DNA from 2 places in the Paenibacillus sp. JCM 18996 genome. Region 2 is predicted to be linked to the other one. Evidence: a T-box and tRNA genes for the amino acid it is inferred to sense, from the RefSeq annotation. Region 2 holds a T-box; the other holds one or more tRNA genes.
The links. A T-box is a leader RNA that pairs with one kind of tRNA and senses whether it is charged. The one in region 2 lies ahead of argS (arginine--tRNA ligase), so its partner is inferred to be a tRNA-Arg.
Positions count from the first base shown of each region.

Region 1: it has a tRNA-Arg gene. The T-box ahead of argS (arginine--tRNA ligase) is inferred to sense a tRNA for this amino acid. The anticodon was not compared.

Region 1 is NZ_AP043884.1:2,029,917-2,040,988, reverse strand. It holds gene ACZ5N7_RS10145 (ABC transporter substrate-binding protein) at 1-1,246, shown strand, start outside; gene ACZ5N7_RS10140 (ABC transporter permease) at 1,278-2,231, shown strand; gene ACZ5N7_RS10135 (ABC transporter permease) at 2,253-3,050, shown strand; gene ACZ5N7_RS10130 (ABC transporter ATP-binding protein) at 3,043-4,074, shown strand; gene ACZ5N7_RS10125 (ABC transporter ATP-binding protein) at 4,049-4,849, shown strand; gene ACZ5N7_RS10120 (MBL fold metallo-hydrolase) at 4,890-5,621, shown strand; tRNA gene ACZ5N7_RS10115 (tRNA-Gly) at 5,837-5,907, shown strand; tRNA gene ACZ5N7_RS10110 (tRNA-Arg) at 5,917-5,989, shown strand; gene ACZ5N7_RS10105 (aldo/keto reductase) at 6,475-7,455, shown strand; gene ACZ5N7_RS10100 (MerR family transcriptional regulator) at 7,529-7,924, shown strand; gene ACZ5N7_RS10095 (family 4 glycosyl hydrolase) at 8,093-8,410, shown strand; gene ACZ5N7_RS10090 (multidrug effflux MFS transporter) at 8,463-9,722, shown strand; gene ACZ5N7_RS10085 (2Fe-2S iron-sulfur cluster-binding protein) at 9,825-10,148, opposite strand; gene ACZ5N7_RS10080 (DUF2971 domain-containing protein) at 10,313-11,072, shown strand, end outside.
Region 2 is NZ_AP043884.1:1,209,220-1,220,291, reverse strand. It holds gene ACZ5N7_RS05965 (HelD family protein) at 1-2,094, opposite strand, end outside; gene ACZ5N7_RS05960 (type IA DNA topoisomerase) at 2,292-4,634, shown strand; T-box leader at 5,089-5,354, shown strand; gene argS (arginine--tRNA ligase) at 5,567-7,279, shown strand; gene rocF (arginase) at 7,378-8,289, shown strand; gene larE (ATP-dependent sacrificial sulfur transferase LarE) at 8,571-9,395, shown strand; gene ACZ5N7_RS05940 (GDSL-type esterase/lipase family protein) at 9,569-10,210, shown strand; gene ACZ5N7_RS05935 (L,D-transpeptidase) at 10,284-10,622, opposite strand; gene ACZ5N7_RS05930 (hypothetical protein) at 10,677-10,991, opposite strand.

The sequences.
Region 1 (11,072 bases), 820 kb from region 2:
TGACGGCAAGATTTGGGTGTTTGAGCTTCGCGACGATGTACAGTTCCATAACGGAAGAAAATTTACGGCGGAGGACGTAAAGTTTTCCCTGCAGCGTTTGATGGAGAAAGGCAGCCCTCGCGCGGGCGATTATGCCCTGATCGAAGATATTTCCGTTGACGGTTCCTCGAAAGTAACCATAAAACTGAAAGACGCAAATACGCCTTTTCTTTCCTCGCTCGCCATGCCTTGGTCCGCCATCGTCCCCAAAGAAGCTGTGGACCAGCTGAAGACGCATCCGGTCGGCACAGGAGCGTTTGCATTTAAAGAGTGGACCCCGCAGCAAAAAGTAGTACTAGAGAAAAACAAATCTTTTTATATGAAGGACCGCCCTTATCTGGACAGCGCCGAGTTTCGGGTCATGCCCGACACAGCGACACAGCTGATCAATTTGAAAAGCGGGCAGATCGATGTAGCCACCGTGGACGGGGAACAAGCCGATCAAGTAAAGAAGGATTCCAACCTGAGCCTGGTTACGAAGCCTTCCAACGCCGTTCAAATTCTGACCATGAACAACTCGGTCGCTCCGCTTGATAATTTGAAGGTTAGACAAGCAATTAATCTGGCTGTTGACAAAAATGTGGTTATCGCCGGTTCCAACTGGGGATTTGGCGATCCGATCGGAAGCCATATGTCTCCCGCGGACCCCTTTTATGCCGACAAGAACAATGTGTGGAAGACCGATATAGCTAAAGCAAAAGCGCTGCTGAAAGAAGCGGGCTTTGAGAAAGGCTTTGACATCACGCTGTCGCTGCCCCAGCCTTATGCGATCCACGTAAAAGCAGGACAGGTGATTGCGGACCAGCTTAAACAAATCGGTATCAATGTGAAGCTGGAGACGGTGGATTGGGGCAAATGGGTGAAGGACGTGTATACGGGACGGAATTATCAAATGACCGTCATTTCGCACACCGGGCGTTTGGATCCTGACGCGATGCTCAGCCGGTACGAGTCCGCCAATAAAGAAAACTATATGAATTATAAAAATCCGGCGGTCGACGAAGCCCTCAAAAAAGGCAGGACAGTAACGGACAAAGCTGAGCGGAAAAATATTTACGCATCCATCCAGGAGCAGCTGGCCAAAGACGTGCCGGCCGTCTACCTGCAGACTCCGAGAACGCTGCTTGGAACCGGCAAGAAAGTGACGGGGCTTGAAACTTATCCGATAGACATTTACGAATTATCGACAGTGTATTTGAATAAATAATAAGTTTCGGAATATTGGGAGGAAAGATACGATGCCGCAAATTTTCATTAAAAAGTTGACAGGCGCTTTAGGGCTCATGTTGACCGTATCGTTCCTTGTCTTTTTCTTTCTCCAGATCGTGCCGGGGGATGCCGCGCAGATCAAGCTCGGCATGGACGGTTCCCCGGAGGCGGTGCAGGAGCTTCGGCATCAATTGGGATTGGACCGGCCTTGGCCTGTCCGATATTTACATTGGCTGGGTCATGTGCTGGCAGGAGATTTGGGACAGTCGTCGGTTTATGGCAAACCGGTGGCCGGCTTGATTGCCGAGCGGCTGCCGGCCACTGTTTCTTTAGTGGTATTCAGCCTGTTTATCAGTGTTGTGCTCGCGCTGCCTCTTGGAGTGCTGGCTGCGGTGCATGCGAACCGGTTGGCCGATTACGTATGCAGGATATTGATGCAGCTGGGGATGGCGGTTCCGTCATTTTGGGTCGCTATTGTACTCATCATCGGTTTTTCCATTTATCTTCCCTGGTTTCCGCCAGGCGGCTACGTTGGTATGGGAGAGAGCCCCGGCGGGTTTATAAAAAGTCTAGTCCTCCCTTCCCTGTCTCTTTCCATCATTGAAACGGGTGTTCTGCTTCGCATGGTGCGCGCTTCCATGCTGGAGGTGCTGTCTCAAGATTATGTTTACTTTGCCAGAAGCAAGGGCATCAGTGCATTTCGCTTGTACTTCCGCTATGGACTGCGCAACGCCTTGATCGCTCCGGTTACTTTGATCGGACTGCAGATTGGCGGCCTCTTGGCCGGCGCGATTGTAATCGAAGAGATCTTCGCGATCCCGGGCATAGGCAGATTGATACTTGTAGCTGTACAGCAAAGGGACGCGATGCTGCTCGAAGGGTTGGTTTTATTTGTAACCGGGATGATCGTATGCCTAAACCTTGGCCTTGAAATGCTGTACCGTAAGCTTGATCCCAGGATGGAGCAGACTTTAACGGTGTAAATACAGAAAGCGGGAATAATTATGATAGTATGGAGATATCTCGGAGTGACTCTCGTTTCCATAACGGCGTTGCTGGCCTTGACTGCCCTGTTCTATACGCCGCATGATGCGAACCAGATGAATATGGCGTTTCGGCTGGCGAAGCCGGATGCGAGCCACTGGTTAGGAACGGACCAATTCGGGCGTGACGTGTTAAGCCGAATAATGGTAGCCTCGAAAAACGCTTATGAGGTCGGACTGGTTTCCGTCCTTCTCGGCGGGCTTGCCGGAAGTTTGATAGGCGGTATCGGAGGCTATCTGCGGGGCTGGGGCAGCGAGATCTTGATGCGGTTCGTCGACGGATTATTCGCTTTCCCGCATCTGCTTCTCGCCATGATGATCATTGCAGTGATGGGTGCGGGTAAAATCAACGCCCTCGCGGCCATAGCCCTGTTTAACATTCCGGTGTTCGCCCGTCTTTCGTATGGAATGGTCATGGAGACCAAACAGGCGCTATTCGTCAAAGCGGCACACACGTACGGCGCGGGAGCGGGGTATATTTTATTTCGGCATATCCTGCCCGCCTCCTTTCATCGTCTGCTTGCTCAAGCCACTTCCAGCTTCGGCATTGCCATTTTGACGGAAGCTTCTTTATCCTTTCTGGGACTGGGCATTCAGCTACCGGAGGCCAGTTGGGGCGGAATGTTGGAGGAATCGCGCAAATTTATGGCGCTCGCCCCTTGGTTTCCGTTTATTCCCGGGCTGGCGTTGATCATGACGGCGCTGGGCGGAAACTTGATCGGAGATTCGCTTCGCAAAGGGAGGGGATCGCATGAATAAAGGGGTCATGGTGGAAGGACTCACCGTTGAAGTTAAGACGGAACGGGGCTGGCAGCCTTTTGTCCGCGACTTCTCCTTCCAGCTCGGCGCCGGCAAAGTGATGGGTATCGCCGGCGAATCCGGTTCGGGAAAATCGATTACCGCCAAAGCGATGGCGAGGCTACTGCCGCCTACCGTGCGGCTCGTTTCGGGGAACGCGTCGCTGGACGGGGAGTCTTTTCTCGATATAAAGGATGCGGCGTTCAACCGTAACTTCCTCGGCCGCAAAATTGCCTTTGTGCCGCAGAACCCGATGACGTCGTTAAGTCCGACCCTTACGATCGGGGAACAGATGATGGACGGCTATCGATTCCATTATCCGCACGAGTCGAAAGCAAGCGTCCGGGACTGGGCTTTCGATCTGCTCGAACAAGTGGGGATTCGTGACCTGAACCGCGTTTTTAACGAATATCCGCACCGTTTAAGCGGCGGGATGAGACAGCGCGTCATCATTGCGGCGGCAATGATGTGCCGTCCGTCCCTGCTGATTGCGGACGAGCCCACAACCGCCCTGGATGTGACAGTGCAGGCGCAAATACTGAAATTATTGAACGATTTTCGCGAGAAATACAGTCTGTCGCTGTTAATCATCAGCCACGACTTGGGGCTGCTCGGACAAATCTGCGACGATATTACGGTCATGTACGCCGGCCGGATCGCAGAACAAGCTCCAGCGGCCAATATATTTTCATCGCCCGCGCATCCTTACACGGAAGCCCTTTTTCGGGCGACACCTTCACTGCACGATTCACTTGACGATTTGAGAGGTATTCCCGGCAGCGTACAGGCGCAGACTGCAGCCGGTCAAGGCTGCGTTTTTCATGAGCGGTGCGCGTACAGACAGGAGCGGTGCCTAGCCGTGGAGCCAAGCCCCGTGCCGGTTTCCTGTACCAAGGAAATGCTGCACAGGGCGGCATGCCATCATCCGTTAGTGCACTTTGAGAAGGGAGGCGGGGCAGATGCCAAACCATCAAAGTTTGCTTGAGGTGGAAGGTGTGGTTAAAAGCTACACGCACAAAAGATTATGGGGCAAAAAAGAGACTTTTACCGCAGTGGACCGAATCAGTTTTCATGTCGAACAAGGCACGACGATCGGCATCGTCGGAGAAAGCGGAAGCGGCAAGTCCACATTAGGAGAGCTTATTCTTGGTCTAAAGCAGCCTGAAGCGGGGAAAATTTATTATAAAGGAATCGACATTGCCGGGGCTAATTCGGAGCAACGGAGGCTTGTCAGGCGCGACATGCAGGTCATTTTCCAAAATTCCGTTGAAAGTCTCAACCCCCGGATGAATGTCGAGGAATTGATATCGGAACCGATGAAGATCCACCGGATGTATGCGTCCCGGGAAGTGCTGCGGAAGGAAACATATAAGCTTATGCGGGAAGTCGGATTGCCGGAAGAATTCGGGCATAGAAGACCGGCGGAATTAAGCGGAGGACAGTGCCAAAGAGTTGGCATAGCGAGGGCCTTGGGGCTGAAACCGAAGCTGCTTGTCTGCGATGAGATCGTATCCGCGCTGGATGTCTCCTTGCAGACGCAGGTGCTTTTGCTGTTAAAAGACCTTCAGCGCGAGTACGGGATCACCTGTTTATTTATATCACACGATCTGCATGTAGTGCGGTTGATCTGCGATTCTATTCTGGTCATGAACCAGGGTCAAATCGTGGACAGAGGCTCCGCGCGTTACATTTTTGAGGAGTCCGTCGTGCCTTATACGAGACGGCTGATTGAATCGATTCCGAAGCCCGTATTTAATTGAATATCGCTGGAGTAGTTATAGAAGTCAGGAGAAGAGCATAATGAACATAACAATTCTAGGCTGCTGGGGGGCATACCCTGAAGCCGGCGAAGCGACGGCAGGGCTGCTGCTCGAATCCGCAAACCGGCGTATTTTGCTGGACTGCGGAAGCGGAGTGCTCGCCCAATTATTTCGTCATACACAGATCGAAGACCTGGACGCCGTCGTTTTAACCCACTATCATGCGGATCATATAGCTGACTTGGGCTGCTTGCAGTATTCGGCTCTGATCGCGACCCAGCTCGGGAAAATGAGCCGTCCGCTTCCCATCTATGGGCACGACCAGTCCGGGCATTTCTTCAAACTTTCCTACGAATCCTATACGAAAGGGCACCTGATACAGGAGAAAGAAGATCTGGAAATAGCCGGTCTCAAGTTCCGCTTCCAGGGAACCGTTCATCCCGAGTACAACCTGGCGATCCGGATTGAATCGGAAGGGAAACATATGGTGTATACGGGGGATACGGCATTCGACGAAAGACTGGCGGATTTCGCTGCGGACTGCGACCTGCTCATCTGCGAATCAAGTCTGTACGACGGCCAGAATGGCGATAAAATCGGTCACTGCACTGCACCCGAAGCCGGGAAAATTGCTCAATTAGCCCGCGCGGGGAGGTTGATCCTTACACATCTGCCTCATTATGGCGACAGAGAATTGTTGGTTGAGCAAGCTTCCCGGACGTTTGCTGGGCCGGTCGAAATGGCAAGATCAGGTATGCGCATCACGCTTTAACCTTAAGGCACTGTCCTGAAATATAAGGATAGTGTTTTTTAATTCGAGGGATTTCCTTTTTTTCAACGAACTGCAACTAAATGGATAGCATAGACGTGATATGATAAATTAATTGTCCCCGGGTGATGTCAATGTACAACGTCATACGAGGGAAGCACTAGTTAGATGCTGTGGTTTTGAGCATGCCGTGTTAATTCCCACCATGGAAAAAGTGCGCGGATGTAGTTCAATGGCAGAACTCCAGCTTCCCAAGCTGGTGGCGTGGGTTCGATTCCCATCATCCGCTTAGTCATTTGTCTTAGTAGCTCAGCTGGATAGAGCAACGGCCTTCTAAACCGTGTATCAGGTTTCGAATCCCTTCTAGGACGTTTTCCCGTTAAAAATCTTGTCAGATCAACGTTTTTCGTATGTTGAATGTGACGATAGGCTAATAAAACAACAAGCGTTAGATTACGATTTGGACAATGCCTTCGGTTTGTTTTATAACGTTAAGAAAGCCGAAGGTATGCGTGAGCGAACGTTAGCAGACTACAAAGCACACTGGCGGTATTTCCGTTATTGGATTGACGCCTGTGCATCCCGGCATACAGCTACGCGAAATAACACCGATCATAGCGCGAGAATACGTTTTATACATGACGAACGGTCGCATTAAATACAAAGGAATCTCTAACCGCGAAAAATCAGGTGAATCGCTATTCGATAAATCACCGTAGCAAGATGAGGACGAATTTGAGGCCTTTACAGACGAACTATTTCGCTTGCTGCTAGAATCGCTTGACTTGGAGTTAACTCCAAGGAGTAAACTACATTTGAAGGAAATAATATCTATTGCAAAGTGAGGAACAATCAAATGGAATATGTGAAACTTGGGAATACCGGCTTGGATGTATCTCGGCTTTGTCTTGGCTGTATGAGCTTTGGTGTAGCAGAGCGGTGGGTTCATCCATGGGTACTTGATGAAGAGCGCAGTCGTCCTATTATTAAAAAAGCCCTTGAGCTTGGCATCAATTTTTTTGATACGGCGAATGTATATTCAGACGGAACAAGCGAGGAAATTGTTGGACGTGCTCTAAAGGATTATGCCAATCGTGATGAAATTGTCCTCGCGACAAAGGTTCATTTCCGTATGCATCAAGGTCCAAATGGTGCTGGTCTTTCCCGAAAGGCAATCATGAGTGAAATTGATAAGAGCCTGAAGAGACTGGGAACAGATTACGTAGACCTTTATCAAATCCATCGGTGGGATTACAATACTCCTATTGAAGAAACGATGGAAGCATTGCATGATGTTGTGAAGGCTGGGAAGGCGAGATACATTGGTGCTTCTGCCATGTACGCATGGCAGTTTCTGAAGGCGTTACATGTAGCTGAGAAAAATGGATGGACCCGGTTTGTATCGATGCAGAATCATTACAACCTCATATACCGTGAAGAGGAGAGGGAGATGCTGCCGCTTTGTAGGGAGGAAAAAATCGGAGTGATTCCATATAGCCCGCTCGCATCAGGAAGATTGACGCGTGATTGGTCGGAAACAACATATCGCTCCGAAACTGATCAAGTTCAGAAATCTAAATACGATGCGACTGCAAATACTGATCGGTTGATTGTGGAGCGCGTTGCAGCAATCGCAGAAAAACGTGGCGTTCCCCGAGCTCAAATCGCACTTGCCTGGTTGCTGCAGAAAGAACCAGTAACAGCTCCCATTATCGGTGCTACGAAAATGTCCAATCTCGAGGATGCGGTAGCTGCTCTTTCGATTACGTTAACACCAGAAGAAATTGTGTGGCTAGAAGAGCCATATGTTCCCCATCCGGTAATTGGTGCAGTTTGATATAAGAAACGACAAGAACGCCCTAACCATTTTCATGGGCGTTCTTGATCTGAAATTAGGAGGTGAAATCTGCATGTTGATCGCAGAAGTAAGTGAAAAATTTGATCTCTCACAGGATACACTCCGCTATTATGAACGCATCGGACTTATTCCACGGGTGAACCGCAATAAAAGCGGAATCAGGGATTACACGGAAGAAGACTGCAGGTGGGTCGAATATATCAAATGTATGCGAGGCGTAGGACTTCCTGTTGAACTTTTAATTGAGTATGTTGGGTTGTTTCAACAGGGGGATGAAACCATTGAGGCTAGAAAAGAACTCCTGATCAAACAGCGTAAGCAGCTCATAACAAGCATGGAAGCTATGAAGAAAGTGTTGGAACGCCTGGATTATAAAATTGCAAGATATGAACAGACATTAGTTGAAAAAGAAAAAACACTAAAAAGACCTGCAGGATTTGTTTTGTGAATTACAACGGGTTTGGGAACCATTCCTCGAGCCGTTCGGACAGGTACGGCGAGACGTTTGTCATTGTACCGGCCCTTGTGATTACGATTTCGGCTTTGATTGTCTTGAGCTTCTCGACCGGAAGTTTGGCGTGCTCATTTCGGCGGTTCTGTACGGTATTGCTCTGTTGTGGAAACTAACGCGATTTTCAGCCGTGACAGCATTAAACCGGTCGTTTCTGGCCAGCTGCCGCCTGAAATCAATAATCTCGTCCTGCGTCATGTGCTGAATCAAGAGACCACTTTGCAAGCGGCGCTGCGCACGGATAGGGATAAAGCTTCCCGCGCCTTCGTGAACGACCCGCTGGTAAGTTTGCCGCCCGCTGAGGCCAAAGAATTGTTTGATCAGATGCTGAATACACCAAAGCTTATCTGCCAGGATGGCCGTTGTGATCGCAGATTCTTTTTGAATAAAAAAGGAAATTTTCTGGGATTGACGAATAGTTAGTATAAGATAAAAACCTGCTGCCGAGTTTATACCAACTATACTAACAGATAGGATGCATAGGATGAACAGAATTCAAAACGAATTGACTGTCAAAATTGCAGCCCGTCCTGCAATAAGGTTACACAGGCTGTGGCTGGCTTTTGTGTTAGGGGCGCTGGCTGCTTTTGGTCCGCTGTCCATCGATATGTATCTGCCTTCCTTTCCGACGCTTTCCAAAACTTTACACGCCAGCACATCGCTTGTCCAGCTGAGCTTGACGGCCTGCCTGCTAGGGCTATCTATGGGACAGCTGCTGGCAGGTTCCGTAAGCGACGTTTACGGGAGGCGAAGGCCTCTGTTGGCAGGGCTCGCAGTCTATGCGGCAGCATCGCTGCTATGCGCATTCAGCCCTTCGATCTGGGCATTAATTGTGCTGCGGTTTATCCAGGGGATGGCCGGAGGCGCAGGGATCGTGATTTCCCGCGCAGTCGTCCGGGATTTATACTCCGGGCCGGAGCTGACGAAGTTCTTCACTCTTCTGATGCTTGTTAACGGCACGGCTCCGATTCTTGCGCCGATTGCAGGCGGACAGATTCTGCGGATAACCTCATGGCCGGGAGTTTTTCTGTTGTTGGCGGCTGTGGGCGTCGTCATGCTGCTGATCGTTTTTTTCGGTTTGCCTGAGACGCTAGTCGACGAACGCCGTTCCAAAGGCGGTATCAGGAACACTTTATTTACCTTTCGCAGGCTCGTCAGCGACCGCAGCTTTATGGGTTATGCCTTAGCCCAGGGACTTGTGTCTGCCGGCATATTCTCGTATGTGTCGGGATCGCCGTTCGTCATCCAGGATATTTTTGGGGCGTCCCCGCAAATGTTCAGTTTGTTTTTTGCGATCAACGGTTTCGGTATCATCGTCGCCGGACAAATCACCGGCAGATTGGCCGGGCGCATCAATGTGAGCAGGCTGCTTGTTTTCGGACTCGGCATAGCCGCTGTGGGAGGCGTTTCCACACTTGCCAGTATAATGACAGGAATGGGGCTGTTCGCCCTGATGCCTTCCTTGTTCCTGGTCGTATCCAGTATTGGGATCGTGGGCTCCACCAGCTTTACGCTAGCCATGCAAAAGGAGGAAAAATCGGCGGGCAGCGCTGCGGCCCTGCTGGGGTTAATCTCTTTCATCGCCGGCGGAATTGCAGCGCCTCTTGTCGGTCTGGGCGGCAGCCACACAGCGGTACCGATGGGGGTTATGATCGCCGCGTCGGATGTGGGAGCGGCACTTTGTTATTATTTCCTGGCCAGGCGCGGACAGAATGATTCCAAAGGCCTTAAATAAGCGGCCATAAAACGCTGAAGCTGCGATATTTTGAAGAAAACCGCGCTGCTTTCCTCCCGGAGGGGAAAAGGCAGCGCGGTTTTGTTGCCGGCAATCACTTGTTTAATCTTGAGGCCGCTTGCCCGGTTCCAGACCGGATCCGGATATAGTCATCACCGGCTTCACGGTCAGGTCGGTATGTATGCGGATCTGGCAGGAAAGACGGACGTTCGGCTCCGTTATCCCCTTCGTCTCGCGAATAGCCGCTTCCGCTTCACCCATTGGACCTGGGATCCCCTCCAGGATTTCCACTCTGCAAGTTGTGCATCTTGCGTTACCTCCGCAGCGGTGCAGCATATCCACCCCGTTGTCCTCCAGCGCAAGTACCAGTTTCTTGCCTTCCTCGGCTTGGAACGAGCCTTTTCCTTCTACTTTAATCGTTGGCATTTGCATTCCTCCTTTCTATTCTATTTTACCTGAAGTAAGCATTAAAAAACGAGGGCAAGTTAATGGAGGATGAAAATAAATTGATTACCTGGACCGCTGTAAGGATGTGCTTTTGATTCCGCCATGTTCCCGCCGGGTAATCATTTGTGCAAGGGGGAATTAAGATGAACGATTTGACTATCGAGCAGCTTAGAATTTTTATTCGTGAACGTCCCATGCCCATCCCCGAAAAGCCGGAACAGTACATGCTGTATCATTATACAAGCGTCGAAGGGCTGCTGGGCATTCTGGATAACTGCACGATATGGGTGACGAAGAGTGATTTTCTAAATGATTACTCGGAGCTCGTCTACCTTCGCCAGGTGTACGCAAACCTTCTGCTGCGATTGAAGTCGGAGAAGGATGAAATGTTCCGGTGCAAGCAGTTCTACGCTATACTGGCGGGGATTATGGAAACGATAGACAATCCGGGATGGCTGCAGGAGCAGGACCTCTTCGTGCTGTCGCTCACACATCATGCGGACTCGTATACCCTTTGGTCCAATTTCAGCGGCCACCACGGCTACAACATCCAATTCGACTATTCCAGCCTGCTTGAGGTGTGGCGGGAGGAGGGTTTCACGCCGCTGTGCATGGGCCGGATAGTTTATGACAAGCAGGAGCAGAGGAACATTTTATATCAAGACCTGAATGAAGTGTACCATACCTGGGAACAGGCGGATAAAGGCTGCAGCCATCTGAAAACGGCGGAAATCGTAAGGGAAGCCATTTTGGACCGCTGCAAGATGTATTCCATCTTTTTCAAAGACGAGTGTTTTACCGAGGAGAACGAATACCGCATAGTATTCACCGCGGAGCGCGATACCGTACGTTTCAGGCTCAGGAACGGAGCCATTATCCCTTATATCGAGATTCCGGCCGGGA
Region 2 (11,072 bases):
GTGCCAAAGCTCCAGTGTATGCAGGGCTCGGGTGCAGCCCACGTAAAGAAGCTTCGCGTCCTGCGGGGAGGCCTCATAATTTACCTCGTCCGTGTCGATAATGATCACCGCGTCAAACTCCAGTCCCTTCGCCATGAAGATTGGGAGAATCGAAATACCGCCCTCGTATTGCTGCTGCCCCGGTGCGATCAAATTCACCGGCAGGTGCTCGGCAAGCAGCCGCTTGTGGAGCTGCAGGCACCTGGCCTCCGTCCGCGCCAGGACAGCTACCGTATTGGTATCTCCGCGCAGCCTCCGGATAGCTTCCTTGAGGGCGGCAGTGAGCTTGTTCTCGTCAACCTGTACAATCTTCACCGGCTCGCCGCTGCGGAACACGGGAATCGCCTCGATCGCCTCTTCAGCCATGCCGCCCCGCAGCACTTCGTTGGCAAAACGGATGATTTCCATCGTGGAACGGTAACTGCGGTTAAGTGCAAAATAGGCCGATCTTCCCTCGCCGAACAGATCCGAAAATTCACGCCAGTCGTTGATCCCTTGATAGCTGTGGATCCCTTGCGATAAATCGCCGAGAATGCTGAATGAATCGTTCCTCGTATGCAGCCTTAGCAGCGATACTTGAAACGGCGAGAAGTCCTGTGCCTCGTCGATCACGGTATGGTCAAACGTAAGATCTCCATGGATGCCGAACAATTTGGAGCGGATATAGAGCAGGGGAGCAAAATCCTCCGGCTGCACCCGCTTCTTCTCCATATAAGTCTCCGATTCCATACGAATCGGCTCAGGCAGGAAGGACAGCATTTCCTTGTTCAGAAAAGCGGGTCGGCTCTCTGCCCTGAAAAGCTCCAGGTACAAAGAAAACGGAGTGTACAACTTCCATTTTTTGCCGAATTCGCGCAAACGCTGGGAGGCTTTCTTTTTGTATTCTTTTTTCAGATGTACTTCCCACACCTTTTCCAGCTGCATCTCCTGCCAGCGCTTGATCCGCGCCAGAACCCGCTCCCGCCGCTTCATCAGAGGCTCGTGTTTGTTTTCAATATCATGCCATTGAACGATCGTGCTGCGGTCCAGTTTGGCTCCGTCCCAAGGGAAGTAGTCCGTATCGGGGACGGCGTTCGCCTCATAAAGCTCGAGCACCCGGTCAAGCCACCGCATGAATCGAATGGAGCCCTTGAACCGGCCTGGAGCCATATCGTCAATCTGCGGCCTTCCGGGTCCGGTCTGGAACCAATACCGCAGCCGTTCGGCAGGGTTGGCCGGCTTCACCTCATGCTCGAGCAGCTCCAGCGCCCAGTCGGCAAACGTCGTTTGCTGGATTTGGCCCACGCCAAGCTCCGGCAGCACACCTGAAATATAGTCCAGAAACATCCGGTTCGGGGCAAAAATAATCATCCGTTCCGCCTTCACCTGATCGCGATACTGATACAACAAAAAGGCGAGCCTGTGCAGGGCTACCGTCGTTTTTCCGCTGCCCGCGACGCCCTGGATGATTAGGGCGCTGTTCTTCACCGCGCGGATAATCGCATCCTGCTCGGATTGAATGGTGGAGACGATGTCGCGCAGCTTGTTGTCCTTGTTCTCGCCCAGCCTGTAGAGCAGGAATTCATCCGTTACCGCCATTCTGTCGGAAGAGCGGTCGAACGTATCTACTACCCGCTGCAGAATTTGTTTGCGGATAACCAGGTTTCGTTTGAGATAGACCAATCCTTCCACCGTTCCGTCCGGCGAATCGTAAGACGCCCCGTCGACTCCCCCTGTAAAGGAATAAAACAAGCTCGCCACTGGAGCCCGCCAGTCAACCACCATCAGCTCGTTTGAGGAGTCCCGCTCTACGCCCACTTTGCCTATATAGAGGGGTGACGGTTGGCTTTTGCCGGACTCTTGAAAGTCCAGTCTTCCGAAATACGGCTCCGGATGCGCCGCTGTCAATTTCCTCCGTCTGTCTGAACGGATCGATTCCAGAACCTGTTCCGTATGGTCGGGACCGTTGTACACCGGGATTTGCGCCAAATTTTGCAGCTGCAGGTCGATTTCCTTCATGGTTTCCTCCAACTTGTGGAGTTCTTCCTGATACGAGCTTTGTATTTCGGTTTCCAAATAGGTACCTCCGATCATTCTTCCATTATTCTGGAAAGAGAGATACATTATATCACAATGAACGCACGGTTCAAAGCAGGTTTCGAAGCGGTTCCAAGTTTTGAGCCCGGCACGGGCAATGAATATTAAGTTTACAAAGAAAAATTTATTGGTTACCATTATGGGACGAAGGTTGTTTTTTGAGGGGCGATAAGGTTTTGAAAACACTCATCATTGCGGAAAAGCCGGACATGGGGCGGAATATAGCTGCCGCGATAGATCCCAAGGCCAAAAATCATCGCATTTATATAGAAGGCGAGCATTATATCATTACGTGGGCGATAGGCCACCTGATTGGTTTGGCTGAGCCCGACGCCTATGACGACAAATATAAAAAGTGGAATTTGGGCGACCTGCCGATTATCCCGGATCATTTCAAGCTTGTGCCCAATCACAAAACGAGGGACCAGCTAAAAGTGATCGCCGAGCTTGCCGGGCGCTGCGACAGGCTTGTGAACGCTTGCGACGCGGGGCGGGAGGGGCAGCATATTTTTTCGCTGATCCAGCGGCATTTGAAGCTGAAGCAGCCGGTAAAGCGGCTATGGATCTCGGATTTGACCCAGGAGACGATCCGCAAAGGGTTCGAGGAGCTGAAGGAAGGGGCGGAATTCGAGAATTTGACCAAAGCCGCCCGCGTCCGCAGCGAAGCGGATTGGCTGGTTGGTATGAACGGGTCGAGAGCTTTTACGACGAAGCATAATACGCTGCTTTCAGTGGGCCGGGTACAGACTCCCGTGCTTGCTTTGATCTATGACCGGGAGAAGCAGATCGAGGCTTTTGCTTCGCAGACATTCTTCGACGTGGAAGCGCAGTTTGTGCAAAGCGAAATCCGCTATAAAGCGATGTGGCAGGGAGAGCGGTTCACCGATAAACAGAAGGCGGATGCCTTGGCCGACAAAGTCAGGGGAAAAGAAGGCCGGATCTCTTCCTACGAAGTGAAGGAGACGAGAGAGTATCCGTTCAAACTGTACGATTTGACGCTGCTGCAGCGGGAGGCGAACGGAAAATACGGCTTCTCGGCCAAAAAGACGCTCGATACCGCTCAGTCTCTCTATGAGAAGCACAAAGTGATCACGTATCCGAGGACGAATTCGAACTATGTAAATGAGCAGAACATCCCTGAGATGCACCGGGCTTTGGACGCGCTCAAGGGTACAAGCTATGAAAGCTGGTTGCCGGGCGCGCAGCGGAGCCTTGTGCATAAAAACAATAAACATATCTGCAATCCGGCGAAAGTGGAAGATCACCACGCCATTCTTCCTACGCATAAAAGGGCGGGTTCGCTGAATCCGGACGAGCAGAAAATTTACGATCTGGTTGTCAAAAGGTTTCTTGCCCAGTTCTATCCGGCCGCGGAGTACAAAGTCCACACGGTCATGACGGAAGCGGCGGGCGAACTGTTCAAGACAACAGTGAAGGAATTGCTGCAATTGGGCTGGAAGGCAATCTATGCCGACGATAAGAAAGAGAAGCGTGGCGGCAAAGGGAAAAGCGGCGAAGCTTCTGACGAGGATAAAAGCGGGGCGTCCGAACCGGAGGCGGAAGAGGAACGCGATACGCCGTTTCAGCTGGACGCCGCGCAGCCTGTGCTGTGTGCGGACGCGGAAGCGAAGCAGCGGGATACGCAGCCTCCGAAGCCGTACACCGAGGGCACGCTGCTGAAGGCGATGGAAAGCGCCGGCAAGCAGATCGAGGACGAGGAGCTGCGGGAGGCGATGAAGGAATCGGGGCTGGGCACGCCGGCCACGCGCGCCGCGACGATCGAACGGCTGAAGCAGGTGGGCTATATCGAGATGCAGGGCAAGCGGATCCGGGTGACGGCCAAAGGCCGCACAGCCGTGGAACTGATCCGCGCAGCCGGCATCGAGCTGCTCACCTCGCCCGAGATGACGGGCCGCTGGGAGCGGCGCTTGAACGAGATTGCCAAGGGCGTGGCGACGGACACAGGGTTTATCGACAACGTGAAGCGATTCACGGTGCAGATTGTGGACAAGGTCCGCAGGCAGGCGAGGGTGCAGTTTGCGGCGGAGGGGGCCGTCGCCGCGGGCGGGCGCAAGGGGCGCGGCACGGGCCGCGCCCCGAGAGGCACCGTCGCCGCGAAAGGCGGCGGTGCCTCCAGCGCCGAAGGCGCTGGAGCGCGCGCGAGCCGTGCGAGCCGCGGCGCCGCCGGGGCCGCAGGCCCGGCGGCAGCGGGCACGGGCTCGCCGGCGGAGCGGCGGGCTGCGCCTGCGGCGGTAGCGGCGTGCCCGCGCGAGGGGTGCGGCGGCCGCATTTTTATGGGCCGCAAGGGGTACGGCTGCAGCGAGTATAAGCAGGGCTGCGGCTTCGTGATCTGGAAGTCGAGCCTGGGCAAGACGCTGAGCGACTCGATGGTGAAGTCGCTGATTGAGAAGGGCAGGACGAATAAGCTGAAATTCAGCACCCAGTCGGGGGAACCTTTTGAAGCCAGAATCGTGCTGGCCGACAGAAACACCGGCGCATTGGAGCTGGAAAGAGGATGACCATGGTCTTGGAGACATTATTTCCGTAGGCTGGTGCGTAAGATGGTTGGTGAACTGGAATGAAGATGGGCGCCGTTGTATTTTGTGCAGTCAACAACCCTATATTTTTCGGAAAATCGCCAGCCGATTGTATTTCATACAATGGAATACGGTAAATCCATGTGATTTGGCTCGATTTTGAGAAAAGTATTGTACTTTGCAACGAAACCTCTGACAGCGTTCCGAGTACATTCATCAATTGCACAAATTACAATCGAGCGAGACTAACCCTGTCTCGAGAAGTCCATTGAGGAAGCTTCTGTCGCCAAGCTTCCCAACACGTGTCTCTCCCGGCGCGCGTTGTGGCGTTGCATGGCGGGTGGTCAGACCCCAAGTTACTATTTGCCACTGCCGATGAAGTATAAAAACCTCTTGATTTTTCCGAATCCAGCTGGTAAGATGATAAAAATCATATCTACAATCGATGAATAGGACAGTAATCACTGCAGATAGTCGCAGCGAGCCGGGTGGGTGGAAGCCGGTACGGAAGCGGTGATGAACGGGCCTTGGAGATTGCCTCCGGAACGGGAGAATCGGACCTCATAACGCCTCGCGCTTTGAACATCCGACCCAAGTAGGAAGGCACGGATACTCCGTTAACGTAACTGAGGGGTGCGGACGCCGCAGAGGCAGCCGTGCACTAAGAGTGGTACCGCGGGAACAACAGCTCTCGTCTCTTTATGGAGACGGGGCTTTTTTTTACGTATTTTCTGCGTTACAAAACATCAGAATTCGCAAAGCGATCCATCAACCCCTGAACCGCTGCAGCTCGTCCAGATCGAAATTCACTTTCTGTTCTGTACCAGGAAAACCTGCCTTTTAAGTCGCGATCGAGCATCCATGGAATGCCTACAACAAAGGTTTTCATATCAAAAAACAAAGGAGGAAATCAAATGCTGCTCAAGAAAGCCGCACAAGCGCTGCAGCCTTATTTGCAAGTGCCAGAGGAACAAATTCTGGATTGGCTGGAAATTCCGCGAAGCTCGGAGCTGGGGGACGCCGCTCTGCCTTGTTTCCACCTTGGCAAACAATGGAGAAAGTCGCCTCAGGCTATCGCCCATGAGTTCGCTGGCCAGCTGAAAGCCTTGCCGAACACTCATGGTATAACGTGCAGCGCAGCGGGTCCTTATCTCAATCTCTCTTTTGACCGCAGCGTGTACGGCAAGCTTTTACTCACAGAGATACTGCAGACCGGCTTCGGACAGTCGCAATCGGGGCAGGGGGCCAGGGTGATAATCGACATGTCGTCCCCCAATATCGCCAAACCTTTTGGCATCGGGCACCTTCGCTCCACGGTCATAGGCAACGCACTGTACCGCTTGTACAAGGAAACCGGATCCGAGCCGGTGAGGGTCAATCATCTGGGAGATTGGGGCACCCAGTTCGGCAAAATGATCGCAGCCTACAAACATTGGGGTACACCGGAAACGCTGGAGCACAATTCCATAAAAGCCTGTCTCGACCTGTATGTGAAATTCCACGAGGAAGCCGAACACCGGCCCGAATTGGAGGATGAAGCCCGCGAATGGTTCCGTAAGCTGGAGCAGGGCGATGAGGAAACCGTACGCTTGTGGAGCAAGTTCATCCAAATCAGCATGAAGGAATTCAAACGAATGTACGAGAAGCTCGGCGTTTCTTTTGATTACACGCTGGGAGAGAGCTTTTACAATGATAAAATGGCCGAGGTCGTGGCTTTGCTGCGGGAAAAAAGATTGCTCGAACTGAGTGAAGGCGCCTACGTCGTCAGGCTGGATGAACGCAATCTGCCGCCCTGTTTAATCCTCAAGTCTAATGGAACTACGATTTACCCTGCCAGAGATTTGGCAACGGCGCTGTACCGCCACCGGGAGATGAAAGGTGATCGTTTGCTGTATGTCGTGGGTATGGAGCAGACGCTTCATTTTGAGCAGGTATTTGCCGTGCTTGAGAAAGCGGGCTTTGACTGGGCGGAAAGCTGTGAGCATATCGGTTTCGGGTTGATGCGTTTTGAAGGAAAAAAGATGTCCACACGCAAAGGAAAGATTGTAGTGCTCGAAGAGGTACTTGACGAAGCGGTGGGTAGAGCCCTGCAAATTATTGAGCATAAAAATCCGGACCTCCCTGACAAACAGCGCGTGGCTGAACAAATCGGAGTGGGGGCCGTCATTTTCGGGGATTTAAAACACAACCGTTTGAACGAAGTGGATTTTTCACTGGAGGAAGCTCTGAATTTTGATGGTGAAACGGGGCCTTATGTGCAGTATGCTTTCGCCCGGACGCAGAGTATCCTGCATAAATCCGGCATGGAAGCTTCCCTGCTAACCGGCAGCTCGGTTTCCGGGCTAAACGGTATTTACCTTGAAAGCGCCCAGGCGTGGCAGCTGCTCAAAGAGCTGGCGGACTATCCGTCCGTGGTCCTGAAAGCGGTTGAGAAGAATGAACCTTCCCTGCTGGCCAGATATTTGATCCACTCCGCCCAAACCTTTAACCGTTTTTATCATCAAGAACGCATACTGGCAAGCGATGAAGAGGAGAAAGCGGCGAAGGTCATTCTGACTTATGCAGCGGGATGTATTTTACAAAAGGGGCTTCATCTTCTGGGAATTCACACTCCCTCACAGATCTGACAGGCGCGCGTTCGCCGGCATGGCTTGAGACAGCCGTTCTACTCTCCACCCGACTGTAGTAGGTATGAGGTAAAACTATGCTGCAGGGGAGAGGGAATATGAGCTTGTCCAAGAATCAATCCGTCGCGATTATCGGGGTGCCTATGGATTTGGGAGCTGACCGAAGAGGAGTGGATATGGGCCCCAGCGCGATCCGGTATGCCGGGCTTGAGTCCAGACTGGAGCAGTTAGGATGGAAGGTGTCGGACATCGGAGATTTAATTGTAAAAAGATCGAAGCATGCCGCGTCCCCCTATGCGAATTTAAAATATTTGCAGGAGATTGCCAGAGTGAATCAAGAGCTGCGGGATACAGTGGCGAACGTTATGCATAGCGGACATTTTCCCTTGATCCTCGGAGGGGACCACAGCATTGCGATAGGAAGCCTGGCTGGAGTAGGCCGCCACGTAAAGCGGGTCGGCGTGATCTGGTTTGATGCGCACGGAGATGTAAATACACCGGATACGTCACCCTCCGGCAATATCCATGGAATGCCGCTGGCGGCAGCGCTCGGGTACGGCCATCCGGCTCTTACTTCCATTGCGGGGGCCAGCTCCGCTGTTCAACCTGAGCATACGGTTTTGATTGGCACCAGGTCCTTGGACGACGGTGAAAAAGTGTTTTTGAAGCATGTGGGCATCACCGTCTTTACCATGCATGAGCTTGACCGTCTGGGAATGAGCAGGGTAATGGAAATGGCGATAGATATCGCTTCCAATGATACGGATGGAGTGCACCTCAGCCTGGATCTTGACGGACTTGACCCTAATAACGCGCCGGGAGTTGGGACACCGGTTCCGGGAGGAATCACCTTCCGCGAGAGCCACCTTGCGTTGGAGCTGCTTTCGTCTGCAGGTTGTGTCGTCAGTGCCGAATTCGTTGAAGTGAATCCGCTGCTAGATCACCGCAATCAAACTGCCGATACGGCGGTGGCGCTGATTGGCTCTCTTCTGGGCGATAAAATTATGTAGCGTGGTGCGGATTGGCTCTCTTCTGGGCAATAAAATGATTTAACGTCGATTTAGGGCTAATTCAAGGGAGGAAACTTGAAGTTTATATCGAATTGTTAGAATAATGCCGATTATTCCCGTGTGAATATGCGCTGGCAACGCGCGGTTGTCCCGGTACGCGTTGCTGCACTTCAAGCGGCTGCAGCCGTCCAAGACTATCAATTAATAACATGAATAATTAACGGAATGAATCGTGAAAGTTCCGTAAACCCACTTTGAGTTGTACTGGAGGTACATACACGATGGCCAATGTTATGCAACAGAAGTATGAACAACTCGGAGAAGTTTTACGCTCGATGGAGCAAGTAGTGGTAGCTTTTTCCGGCGGTGTAGACAGCGCTTTCTTGTTGAAGGCGGCACTGGATTTTCTTGGAGAAGACCGTGTGCTTGCCATAACGGCGGACTCCGAGACCTACCCTGTTAGAGAAAGGGAGGAAGCGATCGCGCTCGCCAAGGAGCTGGGAAGCAGGCATGAAGTTATTCACACCAGCGAGCTGGCAATCCCCGGCTACGCAGAGAATCCGACAAACCGCTGCTATTTTTGCAAAAATTCCTTGTTCGAGCATCTGATCCCTATCGCCAAAGAGAGAGGTATCGAGCACGTCATCTTTGGCGCCATAGCGGATGATTTGGGAGACCATCGCCCGGGCCTGCTCGCGGCGCATGAGAAAGGCGTAAGAGCGCCGCTGATGGAAGTCGGGATCAAGAAATCGGAAATCCGGCATATGTCGCGTGAATTCGGCCTGCGTACATGGGATAAGCCGTCCTTTGCTTGTTTGTCCTCGCGTATTCCTTACGGAGAAGCGATTACGGCACAGAAGCTCTCGATGATTGACCAAGCAGAGGATTTCCTGATTCAGCTGGGATTCCGGCAGGTGCGTGTCCGGCAGCATGAGCTTATGGCCCGGATTGAGGTTCCTGCGGAACAACTGATGGAAGCGGTCAACGTCGCCGGAACCATCTCGGCCAAATTGAAGGAAATCGGATACGCTTATGTAACACTTGACCTGCAGGGCTACCGTTCCGGCAGCATGAACGAGGTGCTCGCGGCCTCTGCTACGAGTTGATCGGCGGTTCCGCGCTACACCGCCAAGGCTTGTGCAAATTGTACCTTCCATGTAGATATATTACGCCTGCTTCTTTGTAAAGAAAAATGCCCGTTTCGCTGTTTTTCCTGGCTCTGTTCCGCAACAAACGGAATAAGATAAAGTATCGGGCAGGAGCGAAAGGGGCATAGGCGATGGGAAAAGAGGCTTTACATTACACAGCTTTGGGCGATTCCTTGACGGTAGGTTACGGGGCGGCTCCGGGTTTTGGGTTTGTACCGATCTATGCCAATTTAACGGAGCAAAGCCTGCAATCCAAAGTCAATATTTTTAACGCGGGCACGACAGGAGCCGGTTCGGAAGAGATTCTTTCTCAAATAAAACGGGAATCATCCGTGAGAGCTCATATTGTGGCCTCAGATCTGATAACGATTACAGCGGGCGGGAATGACCTGATTGAGGCGGGAAAGAGTTTCTTTATGAATAGGGACACCCGGGTATTAACGTCAGCTTTGAACCGATTCCAAGCAAATTATTCGGAGATTGTGGCCCAGTTAAAGGAATTAAAAAAAGGGCGGAAAAGCCGCCATATGGTCAGATTGATCAATCTGTACAACCCGCTTGTCGGAATAAACGAGGCGGAAATCTGGATCAAGAGGTTCAATAAACCGCTGCTGCAGTTCAGAGACCGGAACATTCAGGTCGTAAACATCTACGACGCCTTCGCAGGCCATGAAGTACGGCTGCTATCCGAAGACGGGATTCATCCCAATGCGGCGGGTTACAAAGCGATTGCCAAAAGACTGCAGCAGACCGGCTATGCTCCGCTCGTGTAGCCAATGTGCCGCCTGGTTCCGCGACTCATGGTTCGTTGCGCATAGAGTCCGCTATGGATCGATATTCCCCGGGTCATATGCGGATAGTGACTGGCGTGCCGACGGGAACCAAGTGAGCGAGCTCAATCACATCATCGTTGTACATGCGGATGCAGCCTTTGGATACCTCATGTCCGATGGACTCCGGTTGATTGGTCCCGTGTATACCATATCCCTGTTTGGAAAGCCCCATCCAGTAGGCGCCATAAGGACCGCCTGGATTCGGGGCTTTATTGATGATCGTAAAATGTCCGACCGGCGTCTTCGTAACAATTCGCCCGATTCCGACAGGATAAGATTTCACCCACCGGTCTCCATCGTACAAATGGAGCTTTCGTTCCGACGTGACTACATAGATACGATAATTAGCCATACAAAAATCACCCCAAGACAGCATATGCCCGGGGACAATAAACGTAACCTTACATTAACGAACTTGCTTAGGCTGCCTGGTCGCAGTTTCCAGTCCCTGTATCTCCTGAAGCGCCTGGACCAATTCATTACGCAGCGGTGCCGATTGCTGATCGTGGACGGGGTCCTGCGCCAGCAGCTGATTCTGTGCCTCCTCTACACGGTGGAGGGCGAACTCCAGCTGGTCTCTTGCAACTCGCATTTCATTCGGATCCGCGTTATGCTGCGCCTCCAGTACTGCCTGTTGAGCCTGCTTCGCTGATTCGATGGCCTCTTGAGCGTTCTCAAAAGCGTGCGTTAAAAACTGCTGATGCTGGTTCGGTTCAACCATGATGAAACCTCCTGTCGTTAAATTGCGTGAGTAAGAAAGGAAACGGCATTTGTTAAGTTGCACCAAATAAATCAATTTCAT